One region of the Rossellomorea sp. GAMAL-10_SWC genome, then DNA from elsewhere that is predicted to be linked to it. Evidence: riboswitches for the same ligand, from Rfam matches in the RefSeq annotation. Region 1 holds a riboswitch; each other region holds the start of a gene.

Region 1 (4,298 bases):
GATAGTGCTGTATCGATTAACGTAAGTTCGTTTTCTTCTTCAACTAAAAAACAATTTACAGGAAAGAAATTGGGTAAAAAGCTCAACTCATAAAGATAATTATTTTTCGTAATCTTCATTTTATACCCTCCTAATAATAAAAACTAATACCTTTAGTTTTATAATGCTAAAGGTATTAGTTTTTGTGAACAAAAATTCCAAATTTACATAAAAATCGTTATAATGACTAAAAAACCCTTTCATCAAAGATGAAAGGGCTTCAGACTGTTGACAAACGCTCGCTTTCTTCGTTGCTTCGCCTGTTGAGCGGTGCTCATTACCGTCTAGGGTAACCCCCCGCTCCTCACCAGGCTTCGCGCCTCGAAAGACAAGCGCTCGCAATCAGTCTGAAAATCAATTTTTAGTACTTTTTCTACATGTTGATATTATTTTCTAGATAAATCCATCTCTTTATAAGAAACAACTTTCGTTTTGTGTTTAAATTTATAACCTAACCAAACAATTAAAAATACAGGAATTCCAATGTATGAAACAAGTACACCTTGCCAATCAATTGCCTTACCAGTGAAAGCTTGCCAGTTTTGAGCTAGTACAATAAATAAACAAGCTAAGAATGCTAAGATTGGACCTAGTGGGAACCATTTTGCGCGATAAGGTAAATCTTTTAAATCTTTTCCTTGAGCAACATAAGCCTTACGGAAACGGTAATGAGAAATCGCAATACCTAACCAAGCAAGGAAACCTGATAAGCCTGATAAATTTAATAACCAAGTATACACTTGACCTTCACCGAAAAATGAAGATAAACAAGCAAGTGAACCAACTGCAAGTGTTATATATAAAGCATTTGTAGGAACACCATTTTTATTTACTTTTGTTAAGAATTTAGGAGCTTTTCCTTCAATTGCTAGCGTATATAACATACGAGTAGATGCGTATGTTCCACTATTACCTGCCGATAAAACTGATGTTAAAATAACTGCATTCATTACAGAAGCCGCAAATGCAACACCTAATTTTTCAAATACTAAAGTAAATGGACTAACAGCCACGTCATTTTTCATTAGACCAGGGTCTGTATAAGGAATTAATAAACCAATTACGATAATAGCTAATACATAAAATAGAAGGATACGCCAGAAAATTTGACGGATAGCTTTTGGAACATTTTTTTCCGGATGTTCAGTCTCACCTGCTGCAACACCGATTAGCTCTGTACCTTGGAATGAGAAACCTGCAACAATAAAGATTGATAAAACACCTAAAAATCCATTATGAAACGGAGCATCTCCAGCAGTAAAGTTTTTGAAACCTGCATGATGTCCACTTAAAATGCCAAAAATCATTGCAATACCAACAACTAAAAAGACAACTACAGTAACAACTTTAATTAATGAAAACCAAAACTCTGATTCACCATAGCCTTTAACCGAAAGTAAATTTAACCCTAAAATAATCACTAAAAAGATTCCGCTCCATAAAACAGCTGGAGTATGTGGAAACCAATATTTCATCAGCATTGCTGAAGCTAATAATTCAAAAGCTAAAGTGATTGCCCAGTTATACCAATAATTCCAACCCATAGCAAAACCAAATGCTGGATCAACATAGCGAGATCCATAAGTACTAAATGAACCCGAAACTGGCAAGTAAGTCGCCATTTCACCTAAACTAGTCATTAAGAAATAAACCATAATACCAATTAGTCCGTAAGCTAAAACAGCTCCGCCAGGACCAGCTTGACTAATTGAAGTTCCACTAGCTAAAAACAATCCTGTCCCAATTGAACCACCAATTGAAATCATCGTTAAATGTCTTGCTTTAAGGCCCCTTTTTAAAGAACCATCGTGAGTATTCGATACTACTTTATCATTCTTAGGGTTTGTTAGTCCCATCTTATTGCCTCCTCTTGATTCTTGCAATCTTATCTTTACGCGAGAATATGGGACGGTATAAAGTGTTGTATGATGTGTATTTTACTCAGTATTTTCGTCATTATGTAAAGAATGGAAAATCTGGTAAAATACAAAAAACACGTGAAGCAATGTTCACGTGTTTAAGACTCAATTATATGTGTCAAACAACATCAACATCTCTTCAATAGCCCTCCACAAGAAATTCTTGTGACAGTCCTATGCTTATTCAGCAATAGGCCCAGTAATAAATTTAAATGGTAAATTTATTACTTCGGCAGTTTCACCTTTTATTACTTTTCACAGGTACCATAAACCTCAAAGTAACGACTAATCAAAACTGCGCCTCTATCCAGACGAGATAAAGATCATATTAAATTAATTTTTATAAACTCAATATACAATCTATTAATCTAGTTTGTCAATAGAATTTTCGACAAAAATAGACTTTACCTAAGAGATGCATCTCTTGATTTTCGCCTCAGGATACTCATGTCTTGTACCTAACACTTATGTTTTTGTATAATAACTCTGTATACTTCAAAGGAGGAAATTTTCACATGACAATTTATAAAGCATTAACACTTGCGGGATCTGATAGTAGTGGTGGAGCTGGATTACAAGCTGATATTAAAACGTTTCAGGAACGTAATGTTTATGGAATGAGTGCAATTACAACTTTAGTAGCGATGGATCCTCATAATCATTGGCATCATCAAGTATTTCCAATTGATATAGATACAATTGCAGCGCAATTAGAAACAATCGTTGTTGGCGTTGGAATTCAAGCAATGAAAACAGGTATGCTTGGTTCAACTGAAATAATTGAGTTAGCAGCAAAAACAATAAAAAAACATAATATTGATCGAGTTGTTGTTGATCCAGTTATGATTTGTAAAGGAAATGACGAGGCTCTTCACCCAGAGACAAATGATGCATTAAGAGAAATTTTAGTACCACTTTCAACAGTTGTAACACCAAATTTATTTGAGGCAGCTCAATTAGCTAAAATGGCTCCAATCTGCACTGTTGAACAAATGGAAGAAGCAGCACGCAAAATCCATGAATTAGGTGCTAAATATGTTTTAGTTAAAGGTGGAAGCAAAATTCAGCATGAAAATGCAATAGATGTATTATTTGATGGAGAAAAAATCGAGCATCTAGAATCTGATAGAATCGAAACTACATATACTCACGGTGCGGGTTGTACTTATTCGGCAGCGATTTGTGCAGAGCTTGCTAAAGGAGCAGAACCAAGAGAAGCAATCTACACTGCAAAGAAATTCATTACTGAAGCAATTCGTCACTCATTCCCACTTAATCAATACGTTGGCCCAACAAACCACATGGCATATCGATTACATGGAGAAGGCTAATATCAAATAATGGGGCTGTCTTATACGTCAGGTTAACTGACGTATGAGGCGCCCTTTTTTAATTGTAAAAAATGTGAATGTACTGAAGCTGGAATGATTTTTATCAATCAAAAACTAGCAAATCTGTTCCAAGTCGAATAAAAACTTGATAAAATCTGCTATTTATCCTACTATTTTCTAAATTTGAGGACATAATACCTTAACTGGTATGGGTAATTTTTAATTTTATTTGCGATTCCTTGGAATTTAATTGCAGTTTTGCTAAATTTATTTGTGATTCCCTAATTTTAATTGCTGTTTTGCCAAATTTAATTGCGGTTTTCGGATTTTATTTGCGACTCACGATATTTTTTATTTTAAAGAATAAAAAAAGGGCAAAGGTTTCCCTATACCCTATGTTCCCACTTTTCACTTAACGAACCCTTTAATTGCCTTAAATGCACTTCTTCCTTTGAAGTAAACAAATCTTTCCCATTTAGCTAGTAAACCATTTCCATTTTCACCATTTTCAATCTGAAGCGCGTGTTGTTTATGAAACTCAGCAACTCGTTCATTATGTTTTGTATGCAAAGTGTTTAAACGCTTATGAAGATGTATTGCCTGTTTGTTATGTCCCATATAAATTCTCCTCCTTTAGTTAAAAGCTTAAATAATTTATAAATAGCTAGAGCATACAATTTTACAATTAATTTCTACTTTATTTCCTACAACCTTTTACACTTTCAATAATTTTAAAAACCAAGTGAAAATTACCATGATTTAACATTTTTTATGTATTGCATGTTATTATAAATAGAAAGGAAGTGGATTTTATGAGAAAAAATATTTTCATATTAATAATAACATGTATGTTTCTTTCAGTAATTGGTTGTGAAAAAAATAATGACGAAAGTATCCAAGGCATTGCATATGCTAGCCTAACTAGAACTGAACAGGCTGCGTTAAGTGATAAACACGGGGTCGTTAAAAAAGTAGAATCCATACCGAATAATGCTACAATATTTAATAA
Region 2 (4,298 bases), 1.6 Mb from region 1:
TGGGGTTTTCTAATATCCATTTATCCTTTTAATGAATTTCCTACTCCTTGCAATTCCTGCTCTTCTCTAGATGCTGTATTTATGAAATCAAGTTTTTGTATTCTTTCATTTTCTGGTTCGACATGGATTAATATTTTAGGATCTACTAAAACCTTTTTTATTTCTTCTTCTATTTTGTCACATAGTATATGGGCTTCTTCAATGCTCATGTGAGATGGTAATACTAAATGGAAATCTATATGCTCCTCAGCACCCGAACGTCTCGTGCGTAAGTCATGGTATTCGATAAATTGGGATTTAAAAGAATATAATACATTTTCGATTTGTTTTAATTCATCTATAGAAAGCCCAGTATCAAGTAGGGGGGTAAACGACTTACGTCCAAGTTCGATTGATTCTTTCATTATATAAATTGCGATTCCAATTCCAATCAATGCATCGAGAAATTCCCAACCAGTAAGACTGACTAAAATTAAACTTATTGCAACTCCGAGTGATGAATAAACGTCTGTTAATAAATGCAAAGCGTTTGATTGCATTGCAACAGAATGAGTATCATTACCTACTTTTTGAACGATTTTTCCTACTCTCCAATTGATTAACGCTCCAATTAACATGACGACTACACCGATAATTGGCATCTTAATTGGGGTAGGATGAAGTAGCTTTTCAACAGATTCAATGATAATCCAAATACCAGCTACAAATATTAAGATTGTTTCGACTGTACCTGAAATATTTTCAAACTTACCATGACCATAAGGATGTTCCTTATCAGGTGGTCTGTTTGAAATCCTTACAGAGAAAAAGGCAATGACTGAAGCAACTAAGTCCAATAAAGAATGAATTGCTTCAGAGATAATTGCTACGGAACCAGTAAAAATCCCGACAATTAATTTTAATAAAACGATGAATGTGTTACTACATATTGAGAGTACAGCTATTTTGCTTGAACGCAATCTATTCACCCCAGTCCAATTTTTTCTACTTAAGTTAAGAGTTTTGTAATAAGGCAACAAAAAAGAAAAACCACTAACAGTTTGTTAGTGGTTTTTCTTTTTTAGATTTAATTTATAATTTTTGAAATGATTTTTCATTTTTGAATCACCTTTTCTCTCGCATAAAACATATTCTATATTATAAATACTATTTTTGGAAAGCAAAAGCTGTGTGTGTGAGTGAATATAAATCGACAAACTATTTAAAAATGGTTTGACATCTATTTTTAGACTGTGTTATACATAGACTAATATAAAAAATAACAGTCTATTCGTAGAGGTTGCATTGTATATGAGTATCATTTCAGAGAACTGTGGGTTTTATGACGAAATGAGAAAGGATCCTATGCCGAAGAAATAAATTGCCACACATTTTATTTCTGGGACTACATTTAATAAATGTAGTACTGTCACATGTGTTTGTGAAGAGCTATTGAAGAGATGTGATTGGCTAAGTCCTTTTTTAAAAAGCGATAGGCACATGAACATATCCTTCATGTGTCTTTTTTAATACACTAATACATTGAAGGAAGCTTCTTAGAATGATCTTACATTTGATTTGAAGGGAGAATACGAATGTATTTACATGGTAATAGTCGAATTAATAATGAAGGACATTTAGAAATCGGAGGTTGTGATACTGTAGATTTAGTAAAAAATTACGGTACCCCTCTATACATTTATGACGAAGCATTAATTGAATCAAAATGTAGGGAATTCCATGAAGCTTTAAGAGAAACGGGAATGAAATATCAGGTTGCTTACGCGAGTAAAGCGTTTCTATGTGTTGAACAAGCCCGCTTAATAGAAAGAGAAGGTCTATGTCTAGATGTTGTTTCTGGTGGAGAGTTATATACAGCATTGCAAGCAGGTTATCCAGCTGAGAAAATTCACTTTCACGGAAACAACAAAACAATTGAAGAAATTGAAGAAGCTTTAAATGCAAAAATCGGTTGTTTTGTAGTCGATAATTTCTTTGAGCTAGAAGTATTACAGGCCTTAGCTGAACAACGTAATGAAGAAGTATCAATCTTATTACGTGTTACGCCAGGTGTTGAAGCACATACACATGAATATGTAATGACGGGTCAAGAAGACTCTAAATTTGGATTCGATATTATGTCTGGTCAAGCTAATGAAGCAGTGGAAGTTTCTTTAAAATCAACTAACCTAAAATTATTAGGAGTACATTCACATATAGGATCTCAAATTTTCGAACCAGATGGATTTGTTCATGCAATCAATGTATTAATGAGCTTTTTAAATGGACTTAAAAATGATTTAGGTTTTACAGCTGAAATATTAAATGTAGGTGGAGGCTTTGGTATTCGTTATACTTCGGAAGATGAGCCTTTAGCTGTTGCTAAACATATAGAAAAAATTACTACTATTATTAAGCAACAATGTGAAGAGCTAGACTACAAATTACCAGAATTATGGTTAGAGCCTGGACGCAGTATTGTTGGTGAAGCTGGAACAACACTTTATACGATTGGTTCAACAAAAACTCTTCCTTCAATTCGTAAATATGTATCTGTTGATGGGGGAATGACTGATAATATTCGTCCTGCACTATACGGATCAAAATACGAAGCGATGCTTGCGAATCGAGCAAATGATGAGAATAAAGAAGTTGTATCGATTGCTGGTAAATGCTGCGAGAGTGGCGACATGCTAATTTGGGATTGTAACTTACCTGTTGTACAAAACAATGATGTATTAGCTGTATCTTGCACTGGAGCTTATGGCTATTCAATGGCTAATAATTATAATCGTATCCGTCGCCCAGCAGTAGTATTTGTTAAAGAGGGTGTTTCAAGAGAAGTAGTCCGTCGTGAAACATATGAAGATTTAGTTAGAAATGACAGAGTTTACATCGAAAACTCTCGTAGATAGATAATTAACGTTTTTGTGTTATTTGTATCAATACTGACACTTCTATATAATATAGAAGTGTTTTATTTCGTTTCCTTTAATAAAAGATGATAATTTATCGACATATAAAGACATATTTATCATTTATATTACAATATTGTAACAATTGCGACTCTCTTCGGGAATCTATGGTATAAATATTTACGTAGATTAGCGAGAGGAGAAACGCTGAAATGTTAAGAAAAAAACTAGCAGTGCTGGCGATGGCAAGTACAATAGTATTATCATTAGCGCCAAATGCTTCAGTATTAGCTGATAGCAAAGTTGAAAAAAAGCAAGCTGAAGTAGATAAGTTCCAATCACAATTTAAAGAATTAAGCAACGAGATAGAGAAAATAGATCAACAAATTAAAACAACTAAGCAAAACATAGAAGCAAAAAAAGCAGAAATTTCTGAAACAGAAGAAATTATTAAAGATAAAAATGCAAGAATTACATATTTAGAAGACAGAATTCAAAAACGTAACGATTTATTAGAGGATCGTTTAGTTGCAATGCAAAAACAACCAAAAGTTAATCTAGTAACAGACGTTTTATTTAATTCTGATTCAATCGTAGATTTCTTTAATCGAGTAAACTCAATTTCAACACTATTTGATGCTGATGAAAATATCATTAAAGAACAAAAGTCTGAACAAGCAGAAGTAGTAAAAGAAAAACAACTTGTTGACCAGAAGAAAGAATCATTAGTAACAGCAAAAGAAGATTTAGTGGCTCAACAAAGTGAACTTTCAAAATCACAAGCTGAAAAACAAAAATCATTAAATACTGCTGAAGCTAACTTAAAGTTAGCTGTTAAAGAATTAGAGAATGCAAAAGAAGATGAAAGAGTTCAACGTCTTGAGCAACAATCTCTTGAGTTAGCTGCATTATCTAGCGATGATGAAGAAGATGACAGCGTTAGCACGCCAGCTACTAAATCTAGTTCAAATTCTGATTCGAAATCTAGTTCAAATTCTAGTTCAAATTCAGATTCAAATTCAAAACCTAAATCAGATTCAAATAATGATGGTCCAGCAGCAACTGGAAACTCACTTGTAGATTATGCTTTACAATTCCAAGGTGTACCTTATGTATTTGGTGGAACGTCTCCAAGCGGTTTCGATTGCAGTGGTTTCATCTGGTATGTATATTCACATAATGGATATGGCATCTCACGTGGAAATGTAAAAACATATTGGAGCAATGCGACAAAAATCAGCTCTCCACAACCTGGTGACCTAGTATTCTTACAAAATACTTATATTAATGGTCCTTCACATATGGGTATTTACATTGGTGGAAATAAAATGGTTCATGCTGGAAGTAAAGGGATCAGCGTAATCAGCTTAAGTAATAGCTGGGTTCGTTCTCACTTCTTAGGCT
Region 3 (4,298 bases), 680 kb from region 1:
AATATGGAAGCCTTAATTCTTGAGATGAATTTAATTAAGAAATATGATCCGAAATATAACATCATGTTAAAGGATGATAAATCATACCCCTTTATTAAAATCACTGCTGAAAAACATCCTCGCTTATTAATTACGCGAAATGTAAAAAAAGATAAAGGGAAATATTTTGGACCATTCCCTAATGCTACAGCCGCTAGTGAAACAAAAAAATTATTAGATCGTCTATATCCATTACGAAAATGTTCTTCATTACCAGATAAAGTTTGTTTATATTATCATATTGGTCAGTGTCTTGCGCCTTGTGTAAAAGAAGTAACTGATCAACAAAATCAGGAAATAGTTAATGAAATTGCCCGTTTTCTAAACGGTGGGGAAGACCAAATACGAAAAGAATTAGAGGCAAAAATGCTTGCTGCATCTGAACAATTAGATTTCGAGCGCGCGAAAGAGTATCGAGACCAAATTGTATCTATTGAAGCGACTATGGAAAAGCAGAAAATGATGAGTAGTGATTTAGTTGATCGAGATGTATTTGGATATGCGGTTGATAAGGGATGGATGTGTGTTCAAGTTTTCTTTATTCGAAGAGGAAAATTAATTGAAAGAGATGTATCATATTTTCCAATTTACGATGAACCAGAAGAAGAATTCCTATCGTTTATTGGGCAATTTTATGAAAAACCACACAATATAAAACCAAAAGAAATTTTTGTACCAGATAAAGTTGATACTGAAATTCTAAAAGGTTTACTAAAAATTCCTGTATTCCAACCAAAAAGAGGCCAAAAAAAGGAACTCGTAGTATTAGCAAATAAAAATGCCAAAATTGGACTCGGTGAGAAATTTAAGTTAATTGAGCGAGATGAAGAAAGAACAGTTAAAGCAATAGAAAAACTAGGGGATATTTTAAATATTGAAACTCCATATCGAATTGAAGCATTCGATAATTCAAATATTCAAGGAACAAATCCTGTTTCAGCTATGGTTGTCTTTATAGACGGAAAACCTTCAAAAAAAGATTATCGCAAATATAAAATCAAAACTGTCGTAGGACCTGATGATTACGATTCAATGCGTGAGGTAGTACGTAGAAGATATTCGAGAGCATTAAAAGAGAATTTACCTTTACCAAACTTAATAATTGTGGATGGTGGGAAAGGACATCTAGCTGCAGTTGAAGATGTACTCCAAAATGAGTTAGGCCTATACATCCCAACAGCTGGACTTGTTAAAGATGAAAAGCACCGCACTTCAGAGTTATTAATCGGACAACCACCTCAAATTGTCCAACTTGGAAGACAAAGCCAAGAATTCTTTTTATTACAAAGAATTCAAGACGAGGTACACAGGTTTGCGATTGAATTCTATCGTCAGCTTCATAGTAAATCAATGGTTCAATCGGCTTTAGATGGCATAGCAGGTGTTGGTGGAACAAGAAAGAAAGCTCTTCTTAAACATTTTGGATCGGTCAAAAAAATAAAAGAGGCATCAATCGATGAGTTAATAGCAGCTAAAATGCCAAAAAATGTTGCAGAAGAAATTTATCAGCATTTCCATAAAGAGTAACATAGTTGCCAAAATTTTTATCTTGACACTATTTTCAAAATAATTTATATTTTAGTTAAAATTAAATGATTTTCTCTCGTAATAGAGGTGCAAAACTTAAAAGTATGCTGTCATAGACGTGTGGCGTTGTGATGGACAGTTGAAAGGAAGTTTTGCCGAAATAAAATGAATCCACAATTCATTTTGTTGGGACTGCATTTAAGAAATGTAGTACTGTCGCATAATAATTATGCGGGGAGCTATTGAAGAGATGTTGATGATTTGTCTATTTTATTTTATTTGTAAATTAGGCGCGTGAACATTGCTTCACGCGCTTTTTTGTATTCTTTTTTAAGTAAAAAGTGAGGATGAGAAAAATGGGAATTATTGTTCAGAAATTCGGTGGTACTTCAGTAGGCTCAATTGAACGAATTCAGCATGTTGCTGAAACAGTAACCAAATCATATAAAGAAGGAAACCAAGTAGTTACAGTTGTATCTGCAATGGGACATCATACAGACGAACTAGTTAGTTTAGCAGCTCAAATTAGTCCGCAAAACAGTAAACGTGAATTAGATATGTTACTTACTACAGGGGAACAAGTTTCGATTTCGTTACTAGCAATGGCAATCCAAGCTAAAGGTTTTAAAGCTATTTCACTAACTGGTTGGCAAGCTGGAATTCAAACTGAATCTGTCCATGGAAATGCTCGTATTGAAACAATTCATACTGATCGAATTCAACAATTACTTGATGAAGGGTATATCGTAATTGTTGCTGGTTTCCAAGGTTTAAGTGACAACAATGAAATTACGACATTAGGTCGTGGTGGTTCAGATACAACAGCTGTTGCATTGGCAGCTGCTTTAAATGCAGAACGTTGTGATATTTATACGGACGTATTAGGTGTTTATACTACGGATCCAAGAGTTGAACCAAATGCTTCTAAACTAAGCCATGTCTCTTATGATGAAATGCTAGAGCTTGCAGCTTTAGGAGCAGCGGTTTTACATCCAAGAGCAGTAGAATTCGCAAAAAATTATAATTTAATAATTCAAGTTCGTTCAAGTCAACATGATGAAATCGGTACATTTATTGGGGAGGAAACACAAATGGAACAACAATCAGTCGTAAGAGGAATCGCATTCGAATCTAATGTAACAAGGATGACTTTAAATGGTTTAAATAACCATGTAGATTTATTACCTAAAATCTTTACTTTATTAGCAAGTGAAGGTATTGATGTTGATATTATCATCCAAAGCGTAACATCAGATAACTTAGTAAATCTTTCATTCTCGATCAAATCTGAAAATATGATGGAAGCAATAGCGGTTCTAGAATCAAAGAAAGAATTTTTAGGTTACCGCTCATTTGATTTTGAAAGTGAACTTGCTAAAGTATCAATTGTAGGTAGTGGAATGGTTTCAAATCCAGGTGTTGCTGCAAAAATGTTTAAATTTTTAGCTGAAAGTGAAATCCCTGTAAAAATGGTAAGTACTTCTGAAATTAAAGTATCTACAGTTGTACCAAAATCAAAATTACAAGAAGCAGTTCACGCTCTTCATAAAGGATATGAATTAGATCGTATTAATGAAGAAGTAGTAGTGGAAAACTAAATAGTAAAATAAACCCTTTTAGGCGTTCAAATACTTATATATAGGCTTTGAAATATTGATTTTATCAATATTCATCACGTTCAGATATACAGAGCCGTATAGTATAGTGATAGCGTTTAAAAGGGTTTTTTAATCGTTAAGCGAATAAATTATATAAAGATTCTGTAAATTTAAAATAAGTAAGGCGAACGGCTAAATGGTAAATAAAAGAAGGAGGTATTAATAATGGGGCATAGTATACTTGCCTACGGATATGGAGAAATTGTGCTACAGTTCGTTCTATTAATACTCGCCATTTTGTTTTTTGTTTCTATTTGTTTATTCTTGTTAAATTCTATTATTAAGGGAGTTAAAAGAAACAAGAATTTTGAGGGAATTAGAAGGCAGGATCCAAGTAAGGAAAGGAAAGAGAAGGGGTAAGTTAAATAATAACTACCTGATCTTTTTCTTAAATTGAAGTAAAAATTTGGACTTAATGATTTATTGGTTAATACTCATTGTTGTACCTGTAATTGAACTTATATTTCAATATTTCAAGAAAAAATTATTCAAAAGAAAACACCACAAGGGACCAAAGTTCTTGTGGTGTTTTTCGTGTTATCTTCTTGTAATTGGATCTTTTAAATCCCATTTTACTTGGAACTTTACTTTGTCGCCTCTTTTGCTTTGCTCTTCATACGTTTCAGCTATAACATCGATTTGCTGTTGAATTTGCATCGCTAGAAATCCAGCTTCTAGTTGGTAAGATACGTTCTTTTTTTGTTGATCTCTGTATGTAATTAATTCAGAAGATAGTGTTAAATGAACTTCTTGCTTCTTTTCTTCTTCAACAGTAAGAGTACCCCAACCAGCTTGATCAAAAAATTCTATAATTTCTTCAAAGGTTGCTAAAGGATATTTCCTGGCAATCATTTTACCCGCCCAATATAAAATATCATTTTGCTCTTTTCCTAATAAATCATTCAATAAATCGTTACGTATTAGCTCATAGCCAAAACCAGAAATATTTCCCGGAATATTTAAATTTTCAATGCCGTTCGTCATGGTCGGATAACTCTCCCTTTCCTAAAAAAACATGTTTTTATTATATACAATATTTAATAGTAAAAACAATAATTCGACAACAGTAGATTA

The links. A riboswitch is a leader RNA that binds a small molecule or an ion and turns the genes downstream of it on or off. The one in region 1 is predicted to bind lysine.
Region 2: it holds a riboswitch for lysine, as region 1 does, so the genes downstream of both, lysA (diaminopimelate decarboxylase) here and V5E38_RS12575 (amino acid permease) in region 1, are expected to answer to the same signal.
Region 3: it holds a riboswitch for lysine, as region 1 does, so the genes downstream of both, V5E38_RS15975 (aspartate kinase) here and V5E38_RS12575 (amino acid permease) in region 1, are expected to answer to the same signal.

What each region holds. Positions count from the first base shown of each region.
Region 1 is NZ_CP144911.1:2,539,109-2,543,406, forward strand. Features, by position in the region: gene V5E38_RS12570 (MBL fold metallo-hydrolase) at 1-119, opposite strand, end outside; gene V5E38_RS12575 (amino acid permease) at 426-1,895, opposite strand; lysine riboswitch at 2,094-2,272, opposite strand; gene pdxK (carbohydrate kinase family protein) at 2,474-3,289, shown strand; gene V5E38_RS12585 (hypothetical protein) at 3,698-3,907, opposite strand; gene V5E38_RS12590 (hypothetical protein) at 4,102-4,298, shown strand, end outside.
Region 2 is NZ_CP144911.1:4,155,463-4,159,760, reverse strand. Features, by position in the region: gene V5E38_RS20100 (cation diffusion facilitator family transporter) at 21-959, opposite strand; lysine riboswitch at 1,266-1,439, shown strand; gene lysA (diaminopimelate decarboxylase) at 1,575-2,894, shown strand; gene V5E38_RS20090 (C40 family peptidase) at 3,107-4,298, shown strand, end outside.
Region 3 is NZ_CP144911.1:3,217,355-3,221,652, reverse strand. Features, by position in the region: gene uvrC (excinuclease ABC subunit UvrC) at 1-1,566, shown strand, start outside; lysine riboswitch at 1,641-1,816, shown strand; gene V5E38_RS15975 (aspartate kinase) at 1,923-3,164, shown strand; gene V5E38_RS15970 (YslB family protein) at 3,762-4,208, opposite strand.